Regions from separate parts of the Shewanella sp. BF02_Schw genome, predicted to be linked through region 1. Evidence: predicted binding sites of a transcription regulator. Region 1 holds the regulator's gene; each other region holds the start of a gene.

Region 1 (6,066 bases):
AGGGGATCTGAAACAAGAATTGAAAATCGCTTCAGTCAGTCAGTCTGCCGACATTAAGAATAATCAAATTGTTTTTAATGGTCCGGTAACGATTGTCCAAGGCACGATTAATATCAATGCAGATCAGTTACGGGCGTTTACCCCTGAAAACACCACCAGTAAGAGATTAATTGCTACTGGCACCCCGGCTACATTTTCACAAGAATTAGATGACGGTAAAATTGGTACCGCAAGTGCTAACGAAATTAGCTATGACCTTGCCACCACTACACTCACATTGACTGGCAACGCCAAATTGGATCAATCAGGTAGCCAGGTTACCGGTAATAAAATCAAGTACAACATCAGTGCTCAAGAGCTGATTGCCGAAAGTACTGGTACAGGGCAAGATCGGGTAATCACCATCATTCAACCAGAGAATTTCCAAGACGAGTCGGCGCCAAAGCAAAAACTCCCTGAAATTCCTGTTAACAAGCAGATCAAACCATGACCCAAATTACCTTAACCGCTGAAAATCTAGCTAAAAGCTATAAAGCTCGTCAAGTTGTTAAAGATGTGAGTTTAACGGTTAAAACAGGCCAAATTGTCGGTCTTTTAGGCCCCAATGGTGCAGGTAAAACCACCACCTTTTATATGGTTGTCGGCTTAGTAAAAAGCGATAAAGGCCGAATATTGATTGACGATGACGACCTTACTGCCGATCCAATGCATTTGCGCGCCCGCAAAGGTATAGGTTACTTACCACAAGAAGCCAGTATTTTCCGCAAGCTTACCGTTTACGACAACATAATGGCCGTACTGCAAACTCGCAAAGAGCTCAGCACAGACCAACGTATTGAACAGCTTGAGCATCTACTCGAAGAGTTCCACATTACTCACATACGCGACAGCCAAGGCATGTCGTTATCGGGTGGTGAACGTCGTCGTGTTGAAATTGCGCGCGCTTTAGCTGCTAATCCAAAATTTATTTTGCTTGATGAGCCCTTTGCTGGTGTTGATCCTATTTCGGTCATCGACATTAAAAAAATCATCCAACAACTTAAAAATCGCGGTTTAGGGGTATTAATTACCGACCATAACGTACGTGAAACGCTAGACGTTTGTGAGCGAGCCTATATCGTCAGCCAGGGTAATTTAATTGCCGAAGGCACACCTGATGAGATATTAAGTAATCAACAAGTTCGAGCTGTGTACTTAGGTGAACAATTCAAGCTATAGTTACTTTACTGGCCTTTTAGTCTAGCTAACTCATTTCATTGAACGATACCTAAACAACGTTAAATGTCATTGATGTTTATGGCAATCCATTACAGTTCGAGATTGTCATTTTTATGGAAAATCATCTAGGGATAAGCGGTAAATGAAAGCGTCACTCCAACTTAAAATGGGTCAACACTTAACCATGACCCCACAATTGCAGCAAGCCATTCGCTTACTGCAATTATCGTCATTGGAGCTACAGCAGGAAATCCAACAAGCATTAGATTCAAATCCATTGCTTGAAATAGAAGATGAGTTTTCTGAAGCAAAAAACTCCTTAAAAGAAAACCGCGACCAAGCGGATACCGACTTTAGTGACAACAGTATTGTTAATGTCGAAAAAGACACTTCCACCGTCGACATAGCAGAATCCATGACCAAAGAAACCATGGATGATTTAGCCATGGATACCACATGGGATGAAGTATACACAGCCTCACCTATGTCAGGTTCGGGCAGTGCAAGCATGCGCGATGACGACATGCCCTTTCAAGGTGAAACTACTGAAGGTTTGTACGAACACTTAGAATGGCAAAAAAATCTCACTCCATTTTCAGACACAGATCTCGCCATTGCCACCGCCATTATTGATGCCATTGATGAACGCGGTTATTTAACCCAAAGTACCGAAGATATTCTCGAAGCCATGGGTGATGAAAATGTGGAACTCGATGAGGTTGAAGCGGTATTAAAACGCGTTCAACACTTTGACCCTGTGGGTGTTGCAGCACGTGATTTAAGCGAATGCCTATTTATTCAATTAGCGCAATACTCTAACGACACACCCCATATCGATAATGCACGATTGTTAATCAAAGGCTATTTAGAGTTAATTGCTGGCCGTGATTTCAGATTATTGATGCGTAAAACAAAACTAAAAGAAAATGAGTTACGTGACGCAATCACTTTAATCCAGACACTCAATCCTCGTCCGGGCTTATTAATTACCCCCATGGATGATGAATACGTGATTCCCGATGTCACAGTATTAAAGAAAAATGGCCGTTGGGTAGTAGAGTTAAACCCAGACAACATGCCTAAAATTGGTGTTAATCAGCAATATGCAGCCATGGCTAGAGGCAGTAAAAACCCGTCGGATAGTCAATTTATTCGAGGCCATCTGCAAGAGGCTAAATGGTTTATTAAAAGTATTGAAAGCCGTAATGATACTTTACTTAAAGTGGCAAATTGCATTGTGCAATTTCAGCAAGGCTTTTTTGAATATGGCGAAGAAGCCATGAAGCCTATGGTGCTCAATGATATCGCTGAAGCTGTAGAAATGCATGAATCGACCATTTCACGAGTCACCACACAAAAATATATGCACACCCCTCGGGGCTTATTTGAACTAAAATACTTCTTCTCTAGCCATGTCAGTACTGACGATGGCGGGGAATGCTCATCAACGGCCATTCGTGCTTTTATCAAAAAGCTGGTTGCCGCAGAAAACCAGAAAAAACCACTGAGTGACAGTAAAATGGCTCAGCTTCTGGCAGAACAGGGCATAAACGTTGCTCGTCGTACGATAGCAAAATACCGTGAAGCAATGATGATCCCGCCCTCAAACCAACGTAAGAGTTTATAACCTACTAGGCAATGGAGGATTTTTTATGCAAATAAGTCTGACTGGGCGTCATGTCGAAATAACAGAATCTTTACGTGAATACATCCACAGTAAATTTTCAAAGCTTGAACGACACTTCGATCAGATCCATAATGTACACGTTGTGCTCAATGTAGAAAAATTACAACAAAAAGCAGAAGCCAAAATCAACATTAATGGCGCAGAAATTTTTGCAATGTCAGAAAGTACTGATATGTATGCTGCAATAGACGCCCTGATCGATAAACTCGACCGTCAGGTAATTAAACACAAAGAGAAGAATACAAAACACTAACGATGGAACTTTGTACCATTCTGCAGCCGGAATGCACTACCTGTGCCACACCGGGCAGTAAGAAAAAAGTACTGGAACTCATCAGCAATTTAGTCGCTGCCCAGTACCCAACCCTGTCTTCGCAAGAGGTTTTTGAAAGCCTGTTAGCGAGAGAGAAAATGGGTAGCACAGGTATAGGAAATGGCATTGCGATACCTCATGGTAGATTAACGACCATCGATCACCCTATCGCGATATTTATTAAATGTGAAGAAGCCATTGCCTTTGATGCAATCGATAAGCAACCCGTGGATCTTTTATTTGCTTTGTTAGTCCCTGCAGACCAGTGCCAACAACATTTAGGCACGTTATCGAGCATGGCCCAAAAGTTAAGCGATAAGCAAATATTGAAACAGCTTCGTAAAACTCACGACGCAACAGAACTTTATCAGGTTATTACTGCATGAAACTAGTTATAGTATCGGGACGTTCAGGCTCAGGGAAATCCGTTGCCCTGAGAGTATTAGAAGACCTAGGATATTATTGTGTTGATAATTTGCCTTTACCACTCATTGGCACATTATTAGCCCAGCTTAAAGGCAGTAATGATTTGGTTGCGATTAGCGTTGATGTTCGTAACATTGCAGAACAAGGTAAAGTGCTTCAAGACCAATTGGCACTACTTCAAAATGACACTGAAATTATCAGTTTCTTTTTAAATTCCAATGACAAAGTATTGCTTAAACGTTACAGCGAAACACGTCGATTACACCCGTTATCTAAAAATCATATTTCACTGCAAGAAGCGATAAAACTAGAAGGCCGTTTACTTGAGCCTATCGCAAAAATTGTTGATCACTATATCGACACTTCTGCGCTAAACATCTACGAATTAAGCGACCAAGTTAGGCAAATATTATTAGGCAGTGTTGATAAAGAGTTAGTGATTAACTTTGAATCTTTTGGCTTTAAACACGGCATGCCGACAGAAGCAGATTTTATGTTTGATGTACGCTTTTTACCCAACCCACATTGGGAAATAGAACTGCGTCCATTTACGGGTTTAGACGAGCCCGTACAAGAATTTTTAGGTCGTCAGCCATTAGTTAATAAATTTATTTGGCAAATTGAAAACCTATTTGAAACTTGGATGCCGCATTTAGAACGTAACAATCGCAGTTACCTTACCATCGCGATTGGTTGTACTGGTGGTCAGCACCGTTCGGTATATATTGCAGATCAATTAGCAAAACGATTTCGACAAGGCAGTAAACACACGGTTAATGCTCGCCACAGAGAATTAAATATCAGTGATACTAATAACTAAGTGAGCATAGGATCGCGTCAATGATCAAACTTGAACGCCAAGTGACCATTTCAAATAAATTGGGGTTACACGCCCGTGCCGCCACAAAACTCGCGATGTTAGCGGCGGATTTTGATGCTAACATCACCTTAACTCAAGGCGAAAAAAACGCCAGCGCAGCTAGCGTACTTGGGCTATTAATGCTTGAAAGTGGTATCGGTAAAATGATTAGGGTGACAGCTCAAGGCCCAGATGCTGAAGTAGCATTAAACGCAGTGTGTGATCTCATTAATGCTAAATTTGATGAATCTTGTTAATTTTTTAATCGCATTAAATTTATAAATAGCCTGTAATGTGTGAATAGCTGCAAGTTACTCATGCTTTAAGCCACCGTCATCCTTATTTTATGCGGCCTCTAAATGACTAGGCCATACTAACCAAACTGTCACGACATTGATGATCACCAGTAGACATCAGTCCCTCAAAAATATTAGCCCTTAGGTTTATCTCTCGCAGTTGATACCAATCTCATTAGTATCAGTTCATTCTGCGGGAGTTAGCGTTTAACATGATAAAGACATTACCGCTTCTAGCAACGGATCCAGTGCAACTCTGTTTCCGTGACGTGGTACGTCTATAGTATGTAAAGCAGCATTGGCTGCTGCAGAATTTCACCGCAGAAGTCATTTAAGTATTTTATTTCTGCATTTCATTGTCTTACGTAAAGACAGCTATTTCTGCATTTATACGCCTTGAACTGTACAACCTGAGAAACCCAGAATAATGACATACTGAATAATATAAGTATGACGAATAGGAAGTAGATATATGGGTAAAGAGTACCTAGACAATGAGATAACAGAACAACGTCTCAATCAACTCGTTCAAGCACTAGACAGTGGTCTGTTTGTCCATGCCCGTAACATGCTACATACCATGTCACCTAACGATGTCGCCCTTATTCTCGAATCATCACCGCCCAAAAATCGTCAGGTGTTATGGCAACTCATTGACCAACAATATGCTGGGGAAATTCTTGACGAATTAGGTGAAGAACTTAAAGATTCACTTATTAGCAGCATGACACCAGAGAAGCTTGCCCAGGCCACAATAGGCATGGATACAGATGACATGGCCTATATTCTTCGCAGTTTACCCGATAATGTTTACAAGAAAGTGCTCAAATCAATGCGAAGCCAAGACCGGGATAGAGTAGAGCAAGCATTGCGTTACCCAGATGATACTGCCGGCAGTATCATGAATACTGATACCGTCACCCTAAGACCAGATGTCAATATCGAAGTGGTATTACGCTATTTACGTCAACGGGGAAATTTACCTGATACGACTGATACTTTATATGTTGTGGATCGCCATGATCATGTTTTAGGCGGAGTAAGATTAGCTGATTTACTCACATGCGATCCAAGTGTAACGGTCCGCAGTATTATGGACACAGAATTAGAAAGTATTCCTGTAGAGATGTCCGATAAAGATGTGGCGCAAAAATTTGAACGGATGGATTGGATATCTGCCCCAGTCGTCGACAGCCAAGCAAAATTGCTTGGTCGAATTACTATCGATGACGTTATTGATGTCATCCGCGAGGATGCCGAACATTCA
Region 2 (6,066 bases), on a different contig from region 1:
CCAATGCTCCGTTGCCACCCAAGCATCTTGCTTTATTGGCCAATCACCTTTTTCAAACAGCTCTGCACGACTGCTCTTATTGCTTATCCACTTATCCCACACTTCCATGGCACTTTTATCGGTCAATGGCTTAATCAAGGCCTTATCATCATCTGATACAGGCAAATCTTTATGGTTAAAAATCCACTTACGCTTATAAAGATCAAACGGAATATATGAATGTGACAAACAACTGCTCCTAGCAACAAAAAATGAAGTGCAATTATAACGCTAAAGCCGATCAGACTGCGATAGCGACAGGGATAAATGATGTGATGATTTGTTAAAATATTAATACTGAAGATAAAAAGATTAATTGAAGAAAAGTCTGAATCTAGGAAAAAAACGACTAAATGAAAATGAGGGTAAAAAGAATAGTAGCAAGAATTAACATAAATTATATGGTCTCCCCACAGGGACTCGAACCCCGATCGGCCGCTTAGGAGGCGGCTGCTCTATCCTGTTGAGCTATAGAGAGACCCAGTGATTATACTGAGTTTATAATCGAATTAAACCTTTTATATTTAATTGCTTGATTAATAACCAACTAATTCATAATCGCCTTACTCTTATCGATTAGCACTTAGCACTTAGCACTTAACTCTTGAGTCTTGAGTCTTGAGTCTTGAGTCTGAATTATTAACTTCTTAGAGCTAGGGGCTGTTGATCTTTGTTTGAATTTTGTGCGAAGAAGGTAATCTCGTATAATTCACTTCGCCAAAAACAAATACAACGAGATTACCATGCCCCGATTAATGCTCACTGATGAGATGTGGTCGAAGCTAAAAGCTATTCTGCTTGATGATAGAGTTTATAACAAGCAAGAGCATCGATTTACGATGGAAGGGATCCTTTACCGATTGCGTGTCGGCTGCCCTTGGCGAGATTTACCTGAATATTTTGGCTTATGGAATACCATTTACCGTCGTTTTTTACTGTGGTCAAGAAAAGGTATTTTACTCAGGCTGTTCAAAACATTATCGACTAATAGTGATACTGAATGGGAATTTATTGATGGAAGTTATGTAAAAGCACATCAACACAGTTCAGGTGCATCATCTGATGAAAATCAAGCAATTGGGCTAAGTCGTGGTGGTAATACAAGCAAAATCCATCTCGCGGTAGATAGCTATGGTTTACCGATAGAATTCATTGTTACAGGTGGAGAAGTTCATGATAGTAAAGCAGCTAATGCCCTTATTGAACTGTTGCCACAAAGTCATTTTATTATTGCAGACAAAGGCTACGACAGTGAAGCGATTAGAGATAAAGTGCGTGAATGTGGTTCCAAGCCAGTGATCCCTAGAAGACAAAATTCGAAGCAAGGAAATGGAGATATCGATTGGTGTTTATACAAATATCGGCATTTAGTTGAAAATGCTTTTGCTCGGCTTAAGCATTTTAGAGCGATAGCGACCCGCTATGATAAATTGAAAATTAATTTTGAAAGCCTGCTGGCTCTAGCTTGCTCTATAATTTGGCTGCCAATGTGAAAGATCAACAGCCCCTAATCATTAGTTCTTAATCGCAATATCATTCACTTGAATATTATCTGCACTGTCGATGCCGTCAAATATTGCGGTTGAGCTGTCTTCGGTAACTTGTTCGATAACCACATTGGCACGGCTTTTTGTGGCGATGGCACGCATGGAATTAAATCTGTCTGGGATATTTTTTTGTAATACGATTTGGAACTTATCACCCATTTTAACACCATTTTTACGGCCTAAATTGATGATAATACGATCCCCTTGCCTGGCAACAATTTGGCCTAGTAATGGACGACAGTTTAACTGCTTATCCAGCGACATCACGCTTTGCTGTAAAATATCGCTGATCGCCTGACCATAAGATGATCGCCAAAAGCGCTGGTTAGCAGGTGAGACGATTTCTTGTCTTTCAAATTCCCAAGGCGCTGAGGTGGCGAATGATTCTGACCACACCACTTCACCGCTGATCCCATGGTAAAGGGTTAATTTAAAAATAAACTGCCTTAGTGGATCATCCTCGACAAAGCCCATATAACTACTTTGAGCAGGTTCGGTCGAAATATCAATGATTTCAGGTTGCAGCAGATATTGGCTGTCGGTGATTTCGCCTAACCAACTGGGAATACGATATCCTTTAAAGTTGACCAGTTGATTGGTGTTATCAATTTTTTCATCGGCATGTAGTCGTGCAAAACTGTATCGCGACTGTGCATTGATAGCTTTACCTAATTGCTCGGTGATCCGCTCTTCAAAGTGAGCTAATTGACCATAACGTAACTGTTCGCGTTCTTGTAAATAGGCTTGTGGCAACATAATCGCGGCCTTGAGAGACTGGCTTTTACATTGTGCGTTAGGTTCTTGTTCGCTGAGTTCAAGCTGTAACACCACGGTAATGGTGTGTTGGCTGATCATTTCACTCATTAATTCAACGTTATTGGCCGATCCCATCCGCTGAATTTGAAAGGTATCTTGAGTAAGCCGACCTTGGTTGACTTGTTGTTCGCTGGAAAAGTTAACCCCGGCTTTTAAACTGGCGTAATTTAATGCTTGGCTTATGGCGTCTTCACGGGCTTTATCTATATCGCCATTAACGATTTTAGCCTTACCAGTCACTTCAATTTGTTCAGCCAATACCGACGACGTTACACACAATGCACTCACGCATAGCATTGCTATTACGGCAAGGTGATTAAAGGTTTTTGTTCGGATAACAGGGCTGTGTCGGATCAACATACAATGTCCTAATGTCAAAAAATCGTCTATTTTGCACAATTGTGTAAATTCAGCTTACTCTATTTTAATCAAAGCAAAAATTGTGCCGACTCACTATATTAGTGGTTATTTTCGATGTTGCACTATTACAGTAAAGCTTTGAACGCATTTGCCGATATAAAGACACCAATAATAAAGAGTACATAATTGGCCTTAGTTATCGATGGACAAGGCGATTAAATGACTCATTTATACCAAGACTAGCGGCATTATTTGTTAGAGGAATTATTATGATTAACAGGCTTTTTATCTCCACGGTCATGCTTGCGTCGTTATCGTTAGCGGCATGCACCCAAACGCCTAATGCTGCCAATAACCTTGCCTTTAGTAATAACGGTAAATTTGTCAAAACCGTCGACGAAGATGAGGTTTATCACGATAAACTGGCTTATGATATTCAGGCTGCGGGGATATCACCCAAAGGCCAGGTGAATGTGTGGGCAGAAAAGTTAGTTAACGAGTTAGTGTTACAAAACGACGCCTTGCGCCCAGATCAACCACTGCTGATTTCTACGCCAGTGATGACCAGTAATTTAAATGCAACCAATGAATTAGCATTACAGTTACAACAAGGATTACTCGCGGCATTCCACGCTCATGAATTTAACTTAGTCGATTTAAATGTGGCGACAAATTTGCGCGCCACAGAACAAGGCGAGTTTATGTTGAGCCGCAACTGGGAACTGTTACGTGCAGATTTACCGGTTTCACACGTATTAGTGTCAACCATGACCCTAACCCCTGAAGGAATTGTGTTTAACGGCCGAGTGGTTAATGTGACCAATAATCGCGTCCTTTCAGCGGTGCAATCATTTGTGGCAGCATCGAGTTTGTCGGGTTATTTACAACCCTCTGAACTCATTGAATCACGCAATGGTTTACTGTATCGCCACGAGAATAAGGGCGACAGTCGTTACACCGTATTAGGAGATAAGCTATGAAGTCGTTGATGTTAATTATGCTATTGCTGCTCACTGGCTGTGTGAGCAAAGATAAATATGTTCAGTGGGAAACCGAAGCGCCAGCTTCATTCCCAACACTAACGGCAATTGGTTATGCCCCGTTGGCGACCCAACCCAGTAAAGAGCCATCACATCGTATTTTAATGGCGATGCAAGCTTCAAAAATTGCCGCTTACCGAGAGTTGGCTGAGCAAGTATATGGACAAAAGATTTCGGCAAATAGCGACGTAAGTGAGTGGTTATTAACTGACGACAACGTTAAGTCTAGCGTGAGTGGTATTATTCGCGGCGCTAAAGTGGTTAAGACCTACCCTTCTGGTGAATTTTATGTCACGGAGCTAGCACTCGATTTTAAGCAAGTATGGCAGTTGTACGAACAACAAAATCGCCCTAAACGCGTAAAAGAAGTTACTTACTTTTAATTGAACGTTTACGCTAACTTGTTGATATAAAAATGCCGCTGATATCAGCGGCATATTTATTATATTAGGTTAACACTTATCATTAAAACGTCAGCTTAAACACTAAACCTAATGCTGCTTGGTTTTCCATGTCTTCCGTAACGTCTGGATAACTTAACTCCATTTCTCCAGCAAAATAATAACCTGCATACGCATTAAGGCTAACATTACTAGTTGCTTGCCAGCCTGCGCGAGCAAAGCCTACCCATTCTTCTACTTCAATGGTTTTGTCATCGTCTGCAATTAAAAAACGTTCTGTTCGCATTGAGCTACCCACACCGAAACTCCAGTCACGGTTATACTGATAACTTAACTCTAATCCTGCAGGACCACTAAAACCAGCTTGGAACGGGTTAGCAAGTACCCACTTCTCGTTTATCTGCCAACGTACGGCTAAGTAAGGTACGGTGCGCACTTCTGAAATATCATTTAAGTATGCAACGCCAACACCCAACATATTGCCCGAATCAAAACGGTACATTCCCGATGCGACTACACCATAACTTTGCGCATTTGAAGATGATGCAGTATCGGCATAGGCGTATTGCAGTTTGGGGGCTATAAGAAACATCCAATGATTATCAAGACGGTAAGATAACGATAAACCAGCACTGTACTGATGTATGGTTGACCAAGGTTCAGTACTGCTGCGTAACAGGGTGTTTTGGTTAATATCCCAGTCGTAATCGAGATTGTCGTAGCCTAGATTTGCCCCAATTGACCACTGACGATTGAGTGGCATGCTGGCCGAAAAACTGGTCTTCCAAGCATCACGCTGTAACTGATTAGGGTTATTACTATCAGCCCCAACATTAGCGGTACCCGTTGATGTACGAGCCACAGTGAGCGAAAATGGTGAACGTTCTGGCGCTGCTAAAGCATGCTGACTTAACAACAGTCCCGATGCTAGCAAAATTGACAAAGCTGATGTACTCAATGATTTTGGCTGAATTACGTTAACGTTATAAAGCGTCATATCAATCTGCTTCCCTTCAAATAATGAGATAAGTTAACTATTAACTTGGCTTAACTGCACCTTGGCTTAATAGCACGTTGGGTTAATAGCACCTTAGTTTAATTACGATAATACTGTTATCGCGCCAATTAAGTTCAAGTTTTATTGGTTTATTTTACGTCAACTTGATGAGCTCGCAAAAACATCTCGGCAGTATCTTGCAAGTATTGTTGTCTGGTTGTCAGTAAATCACCTATCTCTAAGCCTAACTCTAGGCGTAATTTTAGTTCGCCAAATAACATTAAACACAATCTAACTGCGCTTTCGTGCGGATTTTCAAAAAAGTATTCGCCATGCTCATTAACCTTTTTTAAGTAATTTCTAATCAGTCCGAGCACATGCTTGGGGCCTGCGTCATAAAACAATCTAGACACTTCTGGGTGAGTGTCGGCTTGAGCTACGCAAGTTTTAAATACTGTCATGGTTTCTTTGCTAACAATCATTTCACCAAATTGCAGAGCAAACTGCAAAATAACCCGTTGTGGATTTGCTGCATCAATTAAAGCTTCGCCAGTGAGTTGATGCACAACACATTTAGACTCAATCGCAGAAACAAACAAATCATCTTTGGAACCAAAGTGAGAGTAAACGGTTTGTTTTGATACACCGGCATGTTTTGCCACTTCGTCCATGCTGGTATTAGGAAAACCCTGATGGCAAAAAAGGTCAATCGCAGACTCAAGTACTTGAGCCCGCTTTTGCTCACTGCGGCTCAAACTAACCTGTTCGATGTTATTAAGCGATGTGTGTGTTTTTGTCATGTTGGTTCCGTAAATTAACCCATTAAGCACAATCGAGTGTCAGCGTTACTACTCATTATTTAGCGT
Region 3 (6,066 bases), on a different contig from region 1:
ACGCTGGCGCACTTAATGACCTTTGATTCAGTCCATGGTCGTTGGCATCATGAGGCGACCCATAATGGTGATGCCATTGTGATTAACGGTAAAGCCATTCCTTGCAGCCGTAATGTCGCTACCCAAGACACTGACTGGTCAAAATGTGATGTGGTGATTGAGGCCTCTGGCAAGATAAAAACCAAAGCCTTGCTACAAGTTTACTTAGATCAAGGTGTAAAACGGGTTGTGGTGACTGCGCCAGTAAAAGAAGACGGCGTGCTCAATATTGTAATGGGCGTTAACGATGATTTATATGACAAAGCCATCCATCCCATCGTGACGGCAGCATCGTGTACCACCAACTGTTTAGCACCAGTAGTAAAAGTGATTCATGAAAAGATAGGTATTAAGCATGGCTCAATGACTACGATCCACGATATTACCAATACTCAAACTATTCTGGATGCCCCGCATCAAGACTTACGCCGCGCCCGTGCGTGTGGCATTAGTTTGATACCCACTACCACGGGTTCGGCTACCGCGATTACCCATATTTTCCCAGAGCTAAAAGGTAAGTTAAATGGTCATGCGATACGGGTGCCGTTAGCTAATGCGTCACTCACCGATTGCGTATTTGAAGTGGCTCGTGGAACAACGGTTGAAGAAGTAAACCAACTATTGAAGCAAGCTGCTGATAAAGAACTGAAAGGCATTATGGGCTATGAAGAACGCCCATTAGTGTCGGTTGATTATAAAACCGACCCGCGCTCAAGCATTATCGATGCGTTGTCGACCATGGTGGTGAATGACACCCAAGTGAAACTGTATGTGTGGTACGACAACGAGTGGGGATACGCTAATCGTACCGCTGAGCTCGCACGTAAAGTCGGCTTAGCAGATAAGGAATAAGCTTCATGGGGCTGGATACATTGCGTACCTTATCACCATCGATAAAACAGTACTTATTGATTACCGGTAATTACTGGGCATTTACCTTAACCGATGGCGCTTTGCGTATGCTGGTGGTGTTGTATTTTCACCAATTGGGTTACAGCCCGTTAAATATTGCGATGTTGTTTTTGTTTTATGAGATTTTTGGTGTTGTGACTAATCTTGTTGGTGGTTGGTTAGGCGCACGGCTTGGCCTAAATAACACTATGAATATTGGCTTAGGCCTGCAAATAGTGGCACTAGCTATGCTAACTGTACCTGCTGACATGCTAACCGTCATGTACGTTATGGCTGCTCAGGCGCTGTCGGGCATCGCCAAAGATTTGAATAAAATGAGCGCCAAAAGTGCCATTAAAACCTTAGTGCCAGCAGATGCAGAAGGTAAGCTTTACCAATGGGTTGCGTTGTTAACGGGCTCTAAAAATGCCTTAAAAGGAGTGGGATTCTTTTTAGGTGGTGTGTTACTCACAGGCCTAGGGTTTACAGGCGCCATTATTTTAATGGCCACGTTATTAGGCATTGTATGGTTATGTAGTTTAGTGACCTTAAAAGATGATTTAGGCAAAGCGAAAAACAAACCCAAATTCAAAGATATTTTTTCTAAAAGTCAGTCGATTAACATCCTTTCGGCGGCGCGGATGTTTTTGTTTGGCGCCAGAGATGTATGGTTTGTGGTGGCATTACCGGTATTTTTAGCCACAACTTTTGGCTGGGATCATTGGTGGGTTGGTAGCTTTATGGCTAGCTGGGTGATTGGTTATGGTGTGGTGCAATCCATTGCACCTTATTTCACCGGTAAACGACAGGGAAAAGTGCCGAGCGGCCGAGCTGCTTTTACATGGGCAACTTATTTACTACTCATTCCTGCCGCAATTGCAGTCGCACTACATGCCGATTTTTATGTGCTAGAAAGTGTCGTCATCGGTTTATTAATGTTTGGCGCGGTGTTTGCGATTAACTCATCACTGCATAGCTACTTAATTGTTAGCTATGCTGGCAGTGATGGCGTGTCACTGGATGTGGGCTTTTACTATATGGCCAATGCCATGGGAAGGTTGATTGGAACGATACTGTCAGGTTGGGTCTATCAAGCCTATGGCTTAGAAGCTTGTTTATGGATATCGAGTGGTTTTATAGCTCTTGCTGCCTTAATTTCACTTAAGTTGCCTCATAAAAGGTAAGCCATTACAGCCGCTAGATGCATTTTTGTTTACACATCGATATTTCGTTATCTAACCGTGATAGCCTGAAACTCTTACCGTATCATCGGTAAAAATTGCCTGCTCATCTATGGCTTTCTCATTATTGACTTTCTTGCTTTAAATTTTAAAACCATAAAAATCATGGTCTTATGGCTTTTTTTAAAAGTTGGCATGATGCTGGCTTTAACTAATTCATAGTCGTGGTGTGAATCGTTAATTTTTACGATAGAGATAAGATATTTGTATCAATCGTCAGCGTAAATTAAACACACATCACAATGTAAACCGTACACCAAGGAGGTTTTTATGTTGGGCTGGACATTAATGTTTTTAGTGATAGCCGTTATAGCGGGTCTATTGGGGTTTACCGGTATTGCAGGTGCAGCAGCAGGCATCGCGAAAATTATTTTCTTTATTTTTATTGTGTTGCTAGTGATTTCGTTAGTAGCCAATGCGATTAGAGGCAAAGCTCCCCGAGGATAGTATTAACCCCTTACCTTAATCCAAGTTGAGGCTGCTTAAACAAGTTTATACGATTACAACCATCATCCAGGAGATGAATATGAATTTATTAAAACTACTGACAATGGCAAGTTTAATGGTGTTTTTAACGGCCGGTTTATCAGCATGTTCAGATAACAAAGCTGAAAACGCAGGTGAGAAAGTGGATGAAATGATGCAAGATGCCGGTAATGCAGTTGAAGATACATGTGAAGATGTTAAAGAAGGTATGAAAGCTGAAGATCCAGACTGTTAAGCATTGTACCAATCACATTAACTATTTTATTTGTTTAAGTCGTTAAGTGTTACAACTCAAAATGCATTGTTCTAGGTAGAGTCATTCCATTTAAACCAATGTAAGTCGAGGTGGAATGTTTGACTGACAGCGACGAAATAACCAGATAGTTATTAAGATAAGTATTAGCCTAAGCAGCACACATGTGCTGCTTTTTTACAACAGGAGGACCACAATGCTAACCCGTATTCATATTAAATATTATTATACTGTTGGCGCATTATTGGCTTTGTGCTTATGTGTGGCGCTTCCTTATGTGTTACTTAAGGTTATTTTTGCTTGGGTTGCATTATCTTTGGGGCTGGTGAGTTCAGCTTATTGGTTTAATAGCGCAGGCATTTTCCGAAAAAGCCAAGATGGCAGCATTCCTTGGTATATCAGTTGGAGTTTTGTTCCCTTTTTAATGGGGTGCCAGCTGTATAACGCCTGGGCAAGAAAGCATGACAAAGTGCCCGTAATCCAAAAAATAGATAAGCAGTTGTATTTAGCCTGCCGATTGTTTCCCAGTGATATTGACCGACTTAAGCATGAAAAAATTGATGCAATTTTGGATGTTACTGCCGAATTTGACGCATTAGAGTGGACCTTGTTTGATGAAAATATTGGCTATTTAAATATTCCCATATTAGATCACAGCGTACCGACTGTCGCGCAGTTAAATCAAGCCATTAATTGGTTACACACTCAAGTCAGTAATGGTAAAAATGTAGTAGTGCATTGCGCGCTAGGCCGGGGGCGTTCGGTGTTGGTATTAGCGGCTTATTTAGTCTGCCGTGAGAGAAATCGTAATGTTAATGATGTGCTTAAATCCATCAATAGTATCCGCCAAACGGCACGGTTAAATAAATGGCAGTTGGCCGCTATAGAAAAAATGCATAGTCAGCAACAAATTAATATTCACAAACGTGCTTGGTTGATTGTTAACCCAGTGTCTGGTGGTGGTAAATGGCATGATGAAGCAGACCATATTACCCAAACCTTGACGGATTACTTTCAGCTTGAAGTGCTGTATACCGCCAAAGATAAGTCTGCAGTGCAATTAGCCAAACAAGCTAAACAAAAGGGCGCAGATATTATAGTTGCCTGTGGTGGCGATGGTACGGTTAACGAGGTGGCATCAGTGATTGTTGATACCGATATTTTCTTAGGTATTATTCCGATGGGAACCACCAATGCACTAAGTCATACTTTGTTTGGCGCCGCCAGTAAATTGGTGCCGGTATCGCAAGCGCTTGATATTTTGATTCAAGGTTATTCACAACGTGTTGATACTGCTACATGTAATGATGAGTTGATGTTGTTGCTGGTGGGGCTAGGCTTTGAACAAAAAATGATAGCGAAGGCTGACCGTGACCAAAAAGATGCCCTAGGACAATTAGCCTACCTTAATGGTTTGTGGGAGGCGGTAGGCGAAAACCAGCCATTGTCGATAAGAGTGCAGATCGATGGTGGCGATATTAAAGTGATTAACACCACTAGCCTAGTGATAGCCAATGCTGCGCCATTTACCAGCTTGTTAGCGCTAGGTAATGGCGAGCCCAATATTACCGATGGCTTGTTAGATATTACCTGGATTGAATCGAGTGAGACATCGCCACAACAGTTATTGAGTATGACCGAGTTGCTATTTGCAGGCTTAACTGGAGAACGTGAAGATAATCAACAGAGTCAAATTCATCATGAGCAAGCAAAAAAAATCTACTTAAACACAGATTCGTCTTGCCAATATGTGATCGATGGTGAGTTATTTGAATCAGAAGATTTGTGTATTAAAGTCAAACCCAGGTCATTAAATGTGCTTGTGCCAGAAGCGAGCAAACACGTTTAATGAATGGGCGTTTAATGACGCTATGGTTCGTCTGAACCGGTTTGGTCTTCGTATTTACTGAGTTTGTTGTAAAGGGTTTTGACGCTAATACCGAGCTGTTTGGCAGTATCATTTTTATTGCCCAATGAGTTGTCGAGCGCTTGATAAATAGCTACTTTTTCAAGTTCATCTAAGCGCATACCAGCAGGTACTTGTACGTCGTCAGCTAAAGGCTCAGTTGATGGTTCCAGAGGTGTCACCGTGATATGACTTGGTAAAATAGTATCTTCTGCCAAAATATATGCACGTTCTATTGCGTGTTTTAGTTCGCGAACATTTCCGGGCCATTTTTGTTGTTGGATAAGTTTAATCGCATCATCTGAAAAGGTTTTAGTCAGTTTTTCAGCAGTATTTCGGTAGGCTAAAAAATGTTGTGCTAGGCCACTGATGTCATTGCTACGATCGCGTAATGGTGGCACTAGGATAGGGAAATGCGCTAAACGAAAATATAAATCTTCGCGAAAACGCCCAGCATCAATAGCGTCAGCTGGATCGCGATTGGTGGCAGCAACAATGCGAACATTGGCTTTTTTAAGCTGTTGTGAGCCGACAGAGCGATATTCATTGTTTTCGAGTACGCGTAACAATTTTACTTGATGTTCTAGCGGCATTTCGGTGACTTCATCAAGAAATAAGGTACCGCCTTCTGCTTGCTCGAATACACCACGGTGATCACGATGAGCACCGGTAAAAGCGCCTTTTACATGGCCAAACAGCTCACTGTCGACCAGTTCAGGGCTTAATGCACCACAGTTAATGGCGATAAATGGTTGGTTGATTCGGTGACTGGCCAGGTGAATGGTGTTGGCTACAAGCTCTTTACCCGCACCGCTTTCACCGACAATAAGTACGTTGCTTTCGGTTACGGCAACTTTACGAATAGTACGATACAACTTGTGCATTGCCCGCGATGAGCCAACCAACAAACCGTATTGGTCTAGTTCACTAGAAAATGGCTGTTGTTGTTTTGTCGATTGTGACTGCAAGTCTTGGGCAAAGTCTTCTAAGGTGTCGTTGATTGCGTCGGCATCGTAAGGCTGACGAAAATGATAACCAGCGCTTTTTGACATTAAGTAATCTAAGTTAGGATTCGGTTTACCTTCGCTTAAGAAGATGAACTCAATATCAGACATTAACGCACTGTCAGTTAACTCTGCGTATTCTAGTTGGCTTAATTGCGATAATTCAATAATAGCAACGTCTATCGAGTTACTGTGCAGTTGGTCTAACCAGGGCTGGTCAACTGAACTAGCAATCTTATTAAAGTG

The links. The regulator sigma-54, encoded in region 1, starts transcription at its own class of promoters, with help from an activator protein. The targets are predictions, from matches to a motif close to GTTGGCACGNNNNTNGNNT.
Region 2: the regulator sigma-54 is predicted to act here: its motif matches at 2,834-2,852, upstream of HNW13_RS02720 (flagellar assembly protein FlgT).
Region 3: the regulator sigma-54 is predicted to act here: its motif matches at 2,301-2,319, upstream of HNW13_RS18900 (DUF1328 family protein).

The regions. Positions count from the first base shown of each region.
Region 1 covers NZ_JABKAW020000007.1:6,092-12,157, reverse strand. Annotated here, with positions in the region: gene lptA (lipopolysaccharide transport periplasmic protein LptA) at 1-490, shown strand, start outside; gene lptB (LPS export ABC transporter ATP-binding protein) at 487-1,218, shown strand; gene HNW13_RS19920 (RNA polymerase factor sigma-54) at 1,361-2,845, shown strand; gene hpf (ribosome hibernation promoting factor) at 2,871-3,158, shown strand; gene ptsN (PTS IIA-like nitrogen regulatory protein PtsN) at 3,161-3,604, shown strand; gene rapZ (RNase adapter RapZ) at 3,601-4,464, shown strand; gene HNW13_RS19900 (HPr family phosphocarrier protein) at 4,485-4,760, shown strand; gene mgtE (magnesium transporter) at 5,272-6,066, shown strand, end outside.
Region 2 covers NZ_JABKAW020000001.1:575,039-581,104, reverse strand. Annotated here, with positions in the region: gene HNW13_RS02735 (DUF2947 domain-containing protein) at 1-228, opposite strand, end outside; tRNA gene HNW13_RS02730 (tRNA-Arg) at 442-517, opposite strand; gene HNW13_RS02725 (IS5 family transposase) at 783-1,532, shown strand; gene HNW13_RS02720 (flagellar assembly protein FlgT) at 1,554-2,762, opposite strand; gene HNW13_RS02715 (FlgO family outer membrane protein) at 3,032-3,742, shown strand; gene HNW13_RS02710 (LPP20 family lipoprotein) at 3,739-4,185, shown strand; gene HNW13_RS02705 (DUF6268 family outer membrane beta-barrel protein) at 4,268-5,200, opposite strand; gene HNW13_RS02700 (TetR/AcrR family transcriptional regulator) at 5,350-6,000, opposite strand.
Region 3 covers NZ_JABKAW020000006.1:24,825-30,890, forward strand. Annotated here, with positions in the region: gene HNW13_RS18890 (ArsJ-associated glyceraldehyde-3-phosphate dehydrogenase) at 1-891, shown strand, start outside; gene arsJ (organoarsenical effux MFS transporter ArsJ) at 897-2,114, shown strand; gene HNW13_RS18900 (DUF1328 family protein) at 2,442-2,618, shown strand; gene HNW13_RS18905 (hypothetical protein) at 2,698-2,892, shown strand; gene HNW13_RS18910 (diacylglycerol kinase family protein) at 3,107-4,759, shown strand; gene HNW13_RS18915 (sigma-54 dependent transcriptional regulator) at 4,780-6,066, opposite strand, start outside.